2 regions of the Asaia sp. HumB genome follow, and region 2 is predicted to be linked to the other one. Evidence: predicted binding sites of a transcription regulator. Region 2 holds the regulator's gene; the other holds the start of a gene.

Region 1 (7,378 bases), 800 kb from region 2:
GTTCAACAGGGGGGCGGCGTCGGCACCGGCTACCACCGTGAGATGCTGTGTGTCGTTCCAGCTTCGTAAGGCGCTGTCCAGGATCGCCTCCTGCGAGGCATGACGCCAGCGCGCGATGGCCAGGGGCGGTGTGAGCATGGGTAATGCCAGGACAAGTGCTGAGGCAGCTGCGCTGGAAACGGCGCGCCACGCTTCAAACAGGGCACCTGCCGGGGCGTGACCACGGGCCATGAGATATGTCGCTTCGAAGCCCGGTACATTGGCTACGGTAGGGCCAGAGCAGAAAATCGGCTTGATCCCCTCCGGCGCTGTCGCGATGTCGGCGGCCAGATCATCCCCGGGTCCGGGTGTAAGCTGTACGGCATCGACCTGACCGGATTTGAGGGCCTCCATCGCTTCAGCCTTGCTTGCGTAGCCAGCGACAGGCAAGGGATGAAGCCCGAGAAGGGAGAGCCCCAGAAGGCTGGAGAGCTCCACGCCGGTGGGATGGGATACGGCGAGCCTGACAGGCCGATCATGAAACAGCCCACTCAGGCGCGAGCGTATGGTGCGATGCAGTTCGGCGCGGGCCAGCGTCACAACCGGGCGGCGTGCCACAATCAGGGCAGCCCAGCGCGAGAAATCGAAATGCACGCGCGCGTCGCCGGAGAGCGAGGCGATCAGCGCAGCACCGGGTGCCAGTATGGCGGTCCCGCCATCCGCTTCGGGGCTGACATTATCGAATAGATTGGCAGCCGTGACGCCGTCGCGTCCCATGTCATAGTGAACGGCAATGGGGGGAGGCGTATTGAGGCCGGTTGCAAGTGCGGTCGCCACCATCGGGGCAACCTGTCCGGGGAGGGAGTCCGGACCGCCACCCACAATCAGGCGGGGTGAGTCGATGAGTGACGAGGTCGAGACACTCCGTTCGTCATCCTCCCAGGCATAGGCCGGAAGGATGGTGGCCAGATTTGTCGCGACAACAGCGGAGAGAAAGCTGCGTCGGGTCGTCTTTTTACCCGTCACGTGAGACGTCAACCTGTAGCGCACTTCTTCCCTTTCACCGCCGGTCTGGCCAGCACGCGCTGGTAAGCCAGATGATTGCGGCTAAATCGTGTCGCCACGCCTCGGGGCGTTTGCCCCGAAGCAACCTCCATCAGGGCCATTTGACCTCGGGTGGCATGCTCATGAGGATCGCTTCCGTGTTGCCGCCGGTCTTGAGGCCAAACACGGTGCCGCGATCATGTATCAGATTGAACTCGACATAGCGACCACGTCTTATGAGCTGCGCCTCACGATCAGCCTCGGTCCAGGGCTGCATCATGCGCGCACGAACGGCACGTGGATACGCCTCGTAAAAAGCCAGACCGACATCCTTCGTGAAAGCGAAATCCTTCTGGGCGTCACCGCTGTTGAAGTGATCGTAGAAGATGCCGCCAAGCCCGCGTGGTTCACCACGGTGATGCAGGAAGAAATACTCGTCGCACCAGGCCTTGAACTTCTCGTAATAGGTCGGGTCGTGGGGCTCACAGGCCTTGCGAAACGTCTCATGGAAGGCAGCAGCATCTTCCTGCGCTTCAGCGCTGTCGGGAAACATGGGGGTAATATCGCCGCCGCCGCCAAACCAGCCATTGCTGGTAATGATCATGCGGGTGTTGAAATGGGCTGCACTCACATGCGGGTTGCATGGATGGGCCACAAGCGAGATGCCGGTTGCGAAGAAGCGGGGGTCGACATCGGCACCGGGCATGTTCTTGCGGAACTCGGGTGAGAATTCGCCCCAGACCGTCGAGACATTGACGCCGACCTTCTCAAAGACACGGCCACGCATGACGGACATGACGCCACTGCCCTGAAGGGCGCTGTTGGGGTCTTCACTGCGGTTCCACGCCGTGCGCACGAAACGCCCGGCCTCGGTTTTATCGCGCAGGACAGGCGAGTTGTTGGCGACGGCCTCGTCCTCGATGGCTTCATACGAAGCGCAGATCTTGTCGCGCAGGGTCTCGAACCAGTGCCGCGCCTTTTCCTTGAAAGAGTCATGAGGCACGTCGTCCCGGATGAGGGTGCCAAATGTCTTGGGGTCCAAGGTCTCGCTCATGGCAAGCTCCACATTCTGTTCCAGCCGGTCTTGCGCCAGCCTGAGAGCCTAGAGCCATATCAGAATCGTCAGAACAGGGCCATGCGGGGCAGAATGAAAACACTGACAGGTTGCGAAGCCAGCCATTCTGGTGTTCCTGAACGCGACATTTAACGACACAGAGCAAAGGCACTTCGGCATGACTGAAAACGTGACCATCGAACCCGTGATCGGCCTTATTGGCGGGTCCGGGCTGTATGACATCGACGGTCTGGAAGAAAAGGAATGGCGTCGGGTCGAAACCCCCTGGGGTGAGCCCTCCGACGAATTGCTGTTCGGCCGACTGGATGGCGTGCGCTGCGTATTCCTGCCGCGCCATGGCCGCGGTCATCCCATTCCGCCGTCAGAACTCAATTTCCGCGCCAATATCGATGCGCTCAAGCGTGTCGGCGTGACCGATATTGTCTCTCTTTCCGCTGTCGGCTCGCTGCGTGAGGATCTGCCTCCGGGACAGTTCGTTCTGGTTGACCAGTTCATCGATCGCTCGTTTGCGCGTGAAAAGACCTTTTTCGGTCGTGGCTGCGTGGCCCATGTCGGTATGGCCGATCCGGTTTCGAGCCGTATGGGCGATGTGATTGCCGAGCAGGCCGAAAAGATCGGCGTGCCGATGGTGCGTGGCGGGACCTATCTCGTGATGGAAGGGCCGCAATTCTCGACCCGTGCAGAAAGCGAGCTATACCGTCAGTGGGGTTGCTCGGTCATTGGTATGACCAACATGCCAGAGGCCAAACTCGCCCGTGAAGCCGAGATGTGCTATGCCAGCATTGCCATGGTGACGGATTACGATTGCTGGCACGACGACCATGACTCGGTGACGGTCGATGCGGTTGTGGCCGTCATGACCCAGAACGCTGCCAAGGCGAAGGCGCTGGTCAAGGCGATCATTCCTGAACTCGGCAAGAAGCGTGGTCTGTGCCCTTCAGGTGCGGAGCGGGCGCTGGATCATGCGATCATTACAGCTCCGGCATCACGTGACCCTGCCATGCTGGCAAAGCTCGATGCCGTTGCGGGCCGCGTTCTGCGCTGAAAACTGACCTGTCTCGATAGGCCGGAACGAAAAAGGCTGACCCGTGAGGGCCAGCCTTTTCCTGTTGGCGCGGAGCACTTCTCGCGTCTTACCATCGCAAGCATCTGCCCAATTCCCATGGAGGCCGGCGTGATCAGGCCTGATCCTGTTTCTCCGGGAAATGCTCACGGTCCCCCTGGTCGGTCTGACGCTCGGGAAACTCTCCCAGATTTTGCTGGATCTCAGCATTCTCGACCTGAACATCAGCAAATTGCGGATCAGGCAGATCCTTCACGGGAATCTCTCCCGCATGCGGGTGCTCCTCCATCCCGATAATTTCCGAGGCATTCTCATTGTAGGCTTCAGGCCCACATCCGGGCTTGCCATCGGCTTCCCAGAGTTCCTTTGCCTTGGCGGCAATGCGGGCGTCGCGCTCAGGACTGTCAACGAGCGGATTGGTGCTGTCTGCGGGCATGATGGATTTCCTGACTGAGAGTGTGGGACATCAGAGATGGGCCTCGAAGAACGCCATGCTGCGCTCATGGGCGAGGTCCCGGGCCGGCTTGTTGAAGCTAGGACGATCATTGCAGCCAAAGCCGTGGCCAGCGTCGTCATAGACGAAGATCTCGACCTCGGGCCTGTTTTCGCGAATGGTGTTGATATCGGTATGGGGGATATGGTCGTCCTCACCGCCGAAATGCAGTTGCACCGGGCAATGGGGCTTCTCATGACTGAGCGCCGCGATGCCGCCACCATACCAGGCGCAGGCAGCCGCGAAGTTGCGCGTACGGGTCGCGGCCTCCCATGCTACGAGACCGCCCCAGCAGAAGCCCGTTATGCCGACCTTCGAGTGACCGTGATGATTCAGGGCGTGGCAAGCGGCGGTGATATCGGCCTGCAATGCATCGGGGCTGATTTTCTCGCGCAGGGCGAGGCCCTCGGTCATGCCATTGGAATCATAGGGGAGAACCACATCGCGCTTGGCACGATCGAACAGGGCAGGGGCGATCACATGATAGCCATGATGTTCCGCGAGTTCATCGCACACGGCACGGATGTGATCGGTAAGGCCGAAGATTTCCTGAACCACCACGAGAGCGCGACGTGCCTTGGCGTCGCCTGCCTCATAAGCAGAAAAATGATGCGTGTCCGAGGCGGTCAGGGATATCAGGCGTCCCATGGAACAGCCCTCCTTCTTGCTTGTTCATTCTAATCAGGAGCAACGATAACATGGCAGAGATCGTCAACCTGCGTCGGGTACGCAAACGTCTGGCGCGTGAGAAGGATGCTCGGCAGGCTGATGAAAACCGGCATCTCTTCGGGCAGAGCAAGGGCGAGCGCGCCAGAACAACGCAGGAAAAGAACCGTCTGAAGCGCGAGATCGATGGCGCCCGGCTCGAAGGTGCGCCGCATTTGCCTGATGAGGGCAAATGATCGAACGTCCCCCGGCCGGGAAATGAGCAAGCGCCAGCTTACTGATTTTTTGATGAAATTCGGATGGCAGATATGGCGGGGGTCTTGACGCAGGGCGGGGGCTCTCTTACCTGTTTGGCACTCTCGCTACGGGAGTGCTAACGCGCTGCGGCTTAGCGGGCGCGCAAACCGGCGGCGTTGCTTTTGAGCAAGGGCGCCGCCTTAGAGATAGAGTGGAGCGATCCATTATGACAAATTTTCGGCCTTTGCATGACCGTGTCGTCGTTCGCCGCCTTGAGGGCGAGCAGAAGACGGCCGGTGGCATCATCATTCCGGACACCGCCAAGGAAAAGCCGATGGAAGGCGAAATCGTCTCCGTTGGTCCGGGTGCCCGCAATGAGCAGGGTCAGCTGGTAGCACTGGACGTCAAGGCTGGCGATCGCGTGCTGTTCGGCAAGTGGTCCGGCACCGAGGTGAAGATCAACGGCGAAGAGCTGCTGATCATGAAGGAAAGCGACATCATGGGTGTGATCGGCTGATTTCCAGCCTCCCCATTTTCGCACACTGAACCTCTACTGGAGAAAAGATTATGGCTGCCAAAGACGTAAGATTCGGCGCTGATGCCCGCCAGCGTATGCTGCGTGGCGTGGACATCCTGGCTGATGCTGTGAAGGTCACGCTGGGCCCGAAGGGTCGCAACGTTGTTCTGGACAAGAGCTTCGGCGCACCGCGCATCACCAAGGACGGCGTTTCCGTCGCCAAGGAAATCGAACTGGCTGACAAGTTCGAGAACATGGGCGCCCAGATGGTGCGCGAAGTGGCCTCGAAGACCAACGACATCGCTGGTGACGGCACGACCACCGCGACCGTTCTGGCGCAGGCCATCATCCGTGAGGGCGCCAAGGCTGTTGCCGCTGGCATGAACCCGATGGATCTGAAGCGCGGCATCGACAAGGCTGTTGCGGCCGTTGTTGAAGAGCTGAAGGCGAACACCCGCAAGATCACGACCCCGGCCGAAACGGCTCAGGTCGGCACGATCTCGGCCAATGGCGAGCATGAAATCGGCGAGATGATCTCGCAGGCCATGCAGAAGGTTGGCTCGGAAGGCGTGATCACGGTTGAGGAAGCCAAGGGCCTCCACACCGAACTCGACGTCGTCGAGGGCATGCAGTTCGACCGCGGCTATATCTCGCCGTACTTCGTGACGAACGCCGAAAAGATGATGGCGGATCTGGATAACCCCTACATCCTGATCCACGAAAAGAAGCTGTCCTCGCTTCAGCCCATGCTGCCTCTGCTCGAGAGCGTTGTGCAGTCCGGCCGTCCGCTCATGATCATCGCGGAAGACGTCGATGGCGAGGCTCTGGCAACGCTGGTCGTCAACAAGCTGCGCGGTGGCCTCAAGATCGCTGCCGTCAAGGCTCCTGGCTTCGGTGACCGTCGCAAGGCCATGCTGGAAGACATCGCCATCCTGACGGGCGGCCAGGTCATCAGCGAAGACATCGGCATCAAGCTCGAAACCGTTACGCTCGACATGCTCGGTCGCGCCAAGAAGGTGCATATCGAGAAGGAAAACACCACGATCGTTGAAGGCGCCGGTAACACGGACGACATCAAGGGCCGTTGTGCACAGATCCGCGCGCAGATCGAGGAAACCACCTCGGACTACGACCGTGAGAAGCTGCAGGAACGTCTGGCCAAGCTGGCTGGTGGCGTTGCCGTCATCCGCGTCGGTGGCAGCACCGAAGTCGAGGTGAAGGAGCGTAAGGATCGCGTTGATGACGCGCTGCACGCAACCCGCGCTGCCGTTGAAGAAGGCATCGTTCCGGGTGGTGGTACGGCTCTTGCCCGCGCTTCTGTTGCCCTGAAGGATCTCTCCTTCCAGAACGACGACCAGCGCGTTGGTGCGGACATCATCCGCAAGGCCCTGCAGGCTCCGCTGCGTCAGATCGCGTTCAATGCTGGTGAAGATGGCGCTGTCATCGCTGGCAAGGTGCTCGAGATCAACGAGTACACGCACGGCTTCGACGCTCAGAACGCCGAGTACAAGGATCTGGTGGCCGCTGGCATCATCGATCCGACCAAGGTTGTCCGTACGGCTCTGCAGGATGCAGCTTCGGTTGCTGGCCTGCTGATCACCACGGAAGCCATGGTTGCCGAGAAGCCCGAGAAGAAGGCCGCTCCGGCCGGTGGCCCGGGTGGCATGGGTGGCATGGGCGATATGGATTTCTGATCCAGCGCCTTTCCATCGAGGTTACGAAAGAGCCGCCCTGTCGCAAGACAGGGCGGTTTTTTCATGGGTGGCGTACTGGCGAGATCACTGCCCGTAGGCTTCGTCACCTTAGGGGGACAGGTAAACGGGTCGGGATCGCAGCTTTGGACATGACCAGTCAGATTTGTAGCGTTGGTCCCCTCGATGGTCGCAGAGGCAGAGAACGTGCCGGATCAGGCAGGAAGTGATCCTCGTTCGACCGCATATCCGATCTGTGTTCCAGCTAGGAGAGAAGGCCGGATGAGCGCCGACGTGAGGACGGGCCGTCCCCGAAAGAAAGACCCGCCATCAAAGAGGGGCTGTCGCCTTATTTCTGGACGCCATCCATGGTGCCGATGAAGGGCAGGGGAGCGCCTGCGCTCAGATAGGTCGGCATGGTGCCTGACCAGCGATCAAGCGCCTTCTGCTGCAACAGCGCCGGCGTCAGGGATTGAGAGACCAGGCTATTGGCTTTTGCCTGCGCCTGCGAGGTCACCAGTAGTGCCTGCGCCTGTCCCTGCGCTGTGGCGATGGCGGCGTCGGCTTGCGCCTTGGCCTGTACGACCTGCGCCTGCGCCGAAATCTGCGTCTG
Region 2 (7,378 bases):
TGCTGGGCGTTCCGTTGGCCGCTACTGTCATCATGCCGTCAGGGCGTGTGTGAAGCACGATATGGGCGGTGTGGGTGTCGTCCAGCGTGCCGAGCACAACGCCATTCTCTGGCGCATTGTCGACCTGGCCATGCAGCACCAGACGGTCGCCATCAACCAGAATGCGCAGGATCGGGGTCGCATCCTCATCGGCGGTCAGTTCGGCCAGAACGACATTCCCGCTTTTGGGGAAACGATCGATATGAATCGTCGCATCAAGCATGGCTTCGGCGTCGGCCACACGCCAGGGACGGGATTCGGAAAACTCCGTTCGGGGCTGGCGCGCGTGATAGGCCGTTGGCTTGCGCGCTTCACTGCTCAGGGCAATGCCGCCCGGCGTCAGGCGATACGGGGCATCGGCCTTGGGCTGCCCTAATGCAGTGGCGGGCAGGACCGACATGCTGAAGGCCTTTGTTTCACGCAGGTCAAAGCCGGTCGGATCAAAAACGGGCGCCGCATGGGCTGCCGCCACAAAGGAGGCAAGGGCGCAGGCCGGAAAAAGGAACAAGCCTTTCTTCATGACGGGTACTCCTTTTGGAATTCAGGCGCCATCGGGCGCGACGCAGGTCTCCAGAAACCGGGCCAACGCACGACCTCTATGGCTGGTCGCGTTCTTTTCTTCTGCCGAGAGTTCGGCAAAACTGCGGCAATCACCTTCGGGAATGAAAATCGGGTCGTAACCATGGCCCTGCGCGCCGCGTGGCGGCCAGCAGACCGTTCCTTCGCAACGGCCCTCAGCAAAGCGTGTGACACCATCGGGCCATGCAACGCAGAGCACAGCCACGAAGGAGGCCGAGCGGTCGGCCGCGCCGTTCATTTCGTCATGAACGCGCTGCATGGCCACCTGCATGTCACCGCCCGGGCCGGCCCAGCGGGCTGAATAGACGCCGGGACGCCCTTCAAGGGCGCTGACGCAGAAACCGGAATCATCAGACAGGGCAGGCAGTCCCGTGGCGCGCGCTGCGGCGAGTGCCTTGATGGCGGCATTGCCCTCAAAACTGTCAGCCGTCTCTTCCGGCTCGGGTAGGGAGAGCTCCGCCGCCGAGACGATCTCGATGCCGCTATCGGCCAGCAGAACCCGGAATTCAGCCAGCTTGCCCTTGTTGTGGCTGGCGAGCACAACGCGCTCGCCCCGCCTGAGAACCCGCTGGCCGGGCTCGGTCATGTCGGCAGGCGCCGCGCCGTTCACGCCGTTTTTCCGTTTGCAGCGCTGCTGTTCGTCACGCTCTCAAGCGCCTCGCGCTGGGCAACGAACAGGCGCGACGTGCCCAGCTTTGCAAGCGCCATCAGCGAGGCGAATTCGCTTTCGCTGAACGGTGCGTCTTCTGCCGTGCCCTGAATTTCGACAATGCCGCCTTCGCTGGTCAGAACGAAATTCGTATCGGCCTGGGCTGAGCTGTCTTCGATGTAATCGAGATCGAGCACAGCGCCGGCATCGGTCAGACCGCAAGAGACCGCAGCCACCTGCGCACGCAGGGGCGAGCGCTTGAGCACGCCAGCCTTGATCTGCTTGTCGAGAGCAATGGCAAGGGCCACCCAGGCGCCTGTGATGGCGGCGCAGCGCGTGCCACCATCGGCGTTGAGCACGTCGCAATCGAGCGTGATGGTCATCTCACCCAGAGCACGCAGGTCCACACAGGCGCGCAGGGCGCGGCCGATAAGGCGCTGGATTTCCTGCGTACGGCCCGACTGCTTGCCCTTGGCTGCTTCACGGTTGCCACGGGTATGCGTCGCGCGCGGCAGCATGCCGTATTCCGCGGTAATCCAGCCCTGGCCCTGACCACGCAGGAAAGGCGGCACGCGATTTTCGATCGAGGCTGCACAAAGAACCTCGGTGCCACCCACGCGGATCAGCACGGAGCCCTCGGCATGGCGGGCGAAACCCGGCTCGATGGAAACGACGCGGTTCTCGTCGGCCTTGCGGCCTGAAGGGCGGGTGCTGGACATGGAGCGTTTTCCTCGTTTCAAGCGCAGAGATGCGGTCGGGTGCAGCTTTAGCGCCTGGGGCCCTGAATGACAAAGCCGAATGACAAGGCGGAATCATGCGGGTCAGCCCCGACCGGGCCCATGCTGTTACCGCCATCACCCAAGGCATCGGGTAAGGCATGCGCCCCTCGACGACGGTCAGGCGGTCGGGATGACCGGGCACGGCGTCGTGCCCAGCCGACCCGCTCAGTCGATCAGTTCAACCGCATCCCCAAGGCGGATGGTCCCTGCGTGGCGGATGACCGCATTCTGGCCGAACATGACCCCACCGGGACGGTGGCGAAACCCGGTCATGGTCTTGAGAGGCTCGCGCGGAACAGGAATCGTCCCGCTCTCCTGATCGATGGTGGTGACGATGCAGCGGCTGCAGGGTTTGACAAGGTCGAGTTCAACTGTACCGATCCGGATGGAGCGCCATTCATCCTCAGCCCAGGGCTGATCGGTCTCGATGACAATATTGGGCCTGAAACGCTCCATCGGCACGGGCTGATCAAGACGGGCGTTGAGGTCCTCGAGTGACGCTGTGTTGGTGACGAGCAGGGGAAACCCGTCTGCAAAGCTCACACTGCCAAACTCGGTTGGTCTGGCATGGGCCGGGTCGGCCATATGCACGATCCTGCACGCCGTACCGAGAATGGCGCTCAGCCACGCCGCAGCCTCGTCTCCGGCATCCCGTGCCGCAATGGCATGATCTTTCCAGACGCTCACTGTCTTTGCGGGTGCCTGAGGGGCAGGCGGATCAATCCTCAGCGCCGAGCCGTCACTACCGGTCAGGTAAAGTGTCTCACCGTGCAGCGCCGTCATGATGCGTGCCATGGCCGGATGCTGGCGCTGCGTCATGAAGCGGCCGTCTGGCGCGACCACGAGCCAGCGTCGGTCGCCACGCGGCCCCCAGGGGTCGAGTTCGAGTGCCGTCATATCAACCCGGTGCAGGCTTTTGACAGGATGGATATATAAGGCTGCAAGGCGGGTCATCGGCACGACTCCGAAGCGGATGGACAGGACACGTCGTGACAGGTCTAGTCGCTCGGGACGGTGACAGGAAGCCAGCTGGCGCGTCGGAAAAAGGGGCAGGGCATGATCGATCTTTCAAACCTGCCGGGTGGCATGGATGCCCGGTCGGCTAATGTGCTGCGCGAGATTGTCGAGCAATACATGGAGACGGGTGATCCCGTGGCCAGCAAAACGCTTGCCCAGCGCCTGACGCCATCGCTTTCTCCCGCGACCATACGCAATGTCATGGCGGAGCTGACCCAGGCCGGATTACTGTTCAGCCCCCATGTCTCGGCGGGTCGCCTGCCCACCGAGAAAGGCGTGCGACTGTTCGTGGATGGCCTGTTGCAGTTCGGCGCGCTCGATGAACTGGAGCGCGCCCAGATTGCCGGGCGTCTGGCGCTCAAGGGGCGATCCATGCAGGAGACGCTGGCTGAGGCCTCCTCCATGCTTTCAGGGCTTTCGGCAGCAGCGGGTCTGGTTCTGGCTCCCAAGGGCGATGGTGCCCTCAAGCATATCGAATTCGTCGCGCTCGGGCCGGGCAAGGCTTTGGTGATCCTTGTGGCAGCCGATGGTCAGGTCGAGAACCGCGTGATCGAAACGCCACCGGGTCTGCCGCCGTCAGCCCTTGTCGAGGCGGGCAATTATCTCAACTCCCTGCTTGGCGATGTAACACTGAGTGCCTTGCGCCAGCGCGTCTCGGAGAATTTACAGCAGAACCGCTTTGATCTGGATGTGCTGGCGACCAGCGTGATCGAGAGTGGTCTTGCGATGTGGGATGAGCAGCATGGCACGCTCTATCTGCGCGGGCAGGGCAACCTGCTGACCGACATCACCGAAATCGAGAAACTCACGACCATCCAGATGCTCTTTGAGCGTCTGGAGGCGCAGGAAACGATGCTGCGCCTGCTCCAGCTGGCCCAGGAATCGGACGGTGTCCGGATCTATATCGGTGCCGAGAGCGGGTTTTTTGGCATGTCGGGGGTATCGATGGTCGTGGCACCGGCGCGCAACGAGACGAATCGCATTGTCGGTGCCATTGGAGTGATCGGCCCGACACGCCTCAATTACGGGCGGATCGTGCCTGTGGTGGACTACACGGCCCGTGTGATCGGTCGCCTGCTGAGCTGAACAGGCAGGGTCTGGCACTGCCGTGACATGTTTTTTAAGAATCACTCGCAATTTATCATTGAGAATTATTCTCAAACGCTGTTAGGGTCGCGCCGTTCTGAAGTGGAATGGCTGATGATCGTCTGTTCGTGTAACGCCCTGACCAATCATGATATCGCTGATGCCGTAAACAGAGGTGCCTCGCGCGCGCGGGAGGTCTATGCCTCCAAGGGGTGCAAGGCCCAGTGCGGCAATTGCGTGCCCGGCGTGGTGTGCGCCCTGCGTAGCCTGCTGCGTGAAAGAAAGGAGGCCGCGATAGCCTTCAACACGGTCGATCAGGGTGCTGGTAACGCCGCTTACGCCTGAGCGAGGGCGCTTGCACTGGGCTGCGCTGATGGGCCGTCATATCGGCAGGCTTGTCGATCTGCGTATAGGGAGCCGGACACCCGGCCGGTCATGAAAAAACCCGCCAGCCTGCGCTGACGGGTTTTTCTGTTTCCGGGGTCCTGTGCGGGCAAGCCCGAGGCAGGTGTGTCCGGTTCTGTCTTACTCGGCGGTCTGGTCGGGAGCCGGCGAAGAGTTCAGCGTGATGTAGCGCTGGATACCGACCTGCTTGATCAGATCGAACTGACGGTCGATGAAATCCTCATGCTCTTCCTCGTTGGCGAGAATACGGATCAGCAGATCACGTGACACGTAGTCGCGCACGCTTTCGCAATAGGCGATGCCTTCGCGCAGATCGGCCAGCGCCTTTTCTTCCAGCTTGAGATCGCAGGCGAGGATTTCTTCAACGCTTTCCCCCACCAGGATCTGGTTCAGACGCTGCACGTTCGGCAGGCCACCCAGATACAGGATGCGCTCGATCAGCCAGTCGGCATGACGCATCTCTTCGATGGATTCGTCATATTCCTTCTTGCCCAGCTTGGTGACACCCCAGTGATTCAGGGTGCGGGCATGAAGGAAATACTGGTTGATGGCCGTCAGCTCATTGGTGAGCTGGATGTTCAGATGCTCGATAACCTTCGGATCTTTAAGCATGGTTGGCTCCTTTTTCTGTCCTGCACGCAGAAGGGGCGCATGGCCACTCCCCGCAGGCTGTGTGACGCTGTTCAAGCATGGAAAAGAAGCGGGTGCAATAGAAATAACGTTGTTCAGTATTGAAGTATCGAAGTTGAGAATGACTCTCTCTATTGGTGTGGAGTCAGTAAATGTTGTTGCAATTTAATTGCAACAACGAAGTCACCTCAAATCATGGGTGCAAAATCAGGCCCCTGAACGCAAAACACCCCGCACAAGGCGGGGTGCAGCGGGACAGAATCCCGTCAGATCGCGAGAGCCGTCGCCCGGGGGCACAGCCGCCTGGACGAACGCTTCTTATCCGATCAGTAGCGCTTGCGCGACGAGCCCTTGCCGTTGCCGACCGAGTTGCCCTTGCGGAATGAAGGACGGTCGCCGCGATCACCGCGATCGCCCCTGTCACCACCACGCTCACCTCTGTCGCCACCGCGATCGCCGCCACGGTCACCACCGCGGAAGCCGCCCTTGCCACGAGGAGCAAAGCCACCCTCACGCGGGCGGCGCGGGCCGCGCGGCGGGGCGGAAGGGCCAGTCGGGGCGGAAGCCGGCTCGATCTTGGCTTCATCCGCATCGGCACCGGCAACGCAGGAGCGGAAACGCTCGGCGCTGTCAGGAGCAATCTCGAAGAGCGTGTGATCCGTGTCGATATGGATCGCACCGATCTCGCTCTTGGTCACACCACCCAGGCGGCAGATGAGGGGTACGAGCCATTTCGGGTCGGCACGCTCGGTGCGACCAATGGCGAGGCTGAACCACTCACCGCCCATACGGTCCACCCGGCCGGTGAACTCGCGGGGTGCACGATCGTCGCGCATGCCACGGGCAGGGGCGTCAACGCTGACCGGACGGATCGACTCGACGCTCGGCAGGCGGCTCTTGTAGAGGCGCACGAGGGCCGTGGCGAGCTGATGCGCGTCATGCGCATTTGCCAGCTGCGATGCCAGCGCATCTTCATTGGCCTGCGACGGCGCGAAAAGCGTCTCGTCTTCCATCAGGCGCTTGGCGTCCTGCTCAAGGATGGCATCGGCCGAAGGGACGCTCTCCCACTCGGCATTGCTGATCTTGGCAAAGGAGAGCAGGCGCTCAGCCTTGCGACGCTGGCTGACAGGCACCATGACCACGCAGGTGCCCTTGCGGCCTGCACGGCCCGTACGGCCCGAACGGTGCAGCAATGTTGCTGCTTCGCTCGGCATATTGGCATGGATCACGAGTGAGAGCGCCGGAATGTCGATGCCACGTGCGGCCACGTCGGTGGCCACGCAAACGCGTGCCACACCCGAACGCAGGGCTTCGATGGCGCGCGAACGCTCGTTCTGGCCCATTTCGCCGGAAATGGCGACCGAGGCAAAGCCACGCTCGACCAGCGCTGCCTGCACCTGCGCGACCATGGCGCGGGTGTTGCAGAACAGCATGGCGGTCGGGCTCTCGTAATAACGCAGAACGTTGACGACACCGCGACCGATGTCATTTGGCGCTGTCAGCACGCATTTATACGTGATGTCATCATGCTGCTTGGACGTGGAGACCGTGTTGATGCGCTCGGCGTTCTTCTGGAAGCGGCGCGCCAGATTGGCGATTTCCTTGGCGATGGTCGCCGAGAAAAGCAGCGTGCGGCGTTCGACCGGCGCGGCATCCAGAAGTTGCTCCAGCTCGTCGCGAAAGCCAAGATCGAGCATCTCGTCGGCTTCGTCCAGCACGACCACGCGCAGATCGGACAGGTTCAGGGCCCCGCGTGACAGATGATCGCACAGGCGGCCCGGCGTCCCCACAACGATATGGGCACCGTTCGACAGGTTGCGAGCTTCGCGACGGGCATCCGTGCCGCCAATGCAGCTGACTATACGCGCACCTGTCTCGGCATAAAGCCACTGAAGTTCGGTCTGCACCTGCAGGGCCAGTTCGCGCGTTGGTGCAACCACCAGAGCAAGCGGGCTGTTGGCAGGCGGAAGGCGCTCACTGCCCTCGGGAATGAGGGTCGGGGCAAAGGCGAGACCGAAAGCAACCGTCTTGCCCGATCCTGTCTGCGCGGAAACGAGGAGATCCCGTGTCTCAAGGCCTGGCTGCAGAACGGCTTCCTGCACGGCGGTCGGTGTTTCATAACCGCGTGCCGCCAGAGCGCGGCTTAGAGACGGTACGGTATCGGGAAATGGCATGCGGTTCGGACTCAATCAGG

Evidence for each region. The regulator HrcA, encoded in region 2, represses chaperone genes, less so after heat shock. The targets are predictions, from matches to a motif close to GTTNGCACTCNCNNNNNGNGAGTGCNAAC.
Region 1: a site for HrcA is predicted at 4,670-4,698, ahead of groES (co-chaperone GroES). Genes of this name have one in related genera too.

The regions. Positions count from the first base shown of each region.
Region 1 covers NZ_JARPML010000002.1:251,542-258,919, reverse strand. Annotated here, with positions in the region: gene P5689_RS02505 (hypothetical protein) at 1-1,005, opposite strand, end outside; gene hemF (oxygen-dependent coproporphyrinogen oxidase) at 1,136-2,077, opposite strand; gene P5689_RS02495 (S-methyl-5'-thioadenosine phosphorylase) at 2,256-3,143, shown strand; gene P5689_RS02490 (DUF2934 domain-containing protein) at 3,277-3,597, opposite strand; gene P5689_RS02485 (dienelactone hydrolase family protein) at 3,628-4,302, opposite strand; gene P5689_RS02480 (DUF4169 family protein) at 4,353-4,556, shown strand; gene groES (co-chaperone GroES) at 4,784-5,074, shown strand; gene groL (chaperonin GroEL) at 5,125-6,768, shown strand; gene P5689_RS02465 (prohibitin family protein) at 7,115-7,378, opposite strand, start outside.
Region 2 covers NZ_JARPML010000002.1:1,054,827-1,062,204, reverse strand. Annotated here, with positions in the region: gene P5689_RS05845 (hypothetical protein) at 1-559, opposite strand, end outside; gene rdgB (RdgB/HAM1 family non-canonical purine NTP pyrophosphatase) at 581-1,204, opposite strand; gene rph (ribonuclease PH) at 1,225-1,986, opposite strand; gene P5689_RS05830 (MOSC domain-containing protein) at 2,212-3,000, opposite strand; gene hrcA (heat-inducible transcriptional repressor HrcA) at 3,103-4,149, shown strand; gene P5689_RS05820 ((2Fe-2S)-binding protein) at 4,264-4,494, shown strand; gene bfr (bacterioferritin) at 4,675-5,166, opposite strand; gene P5689_RS05810 (DEAD/DEAH box helicase) at 5,511-7,358, opposite strand.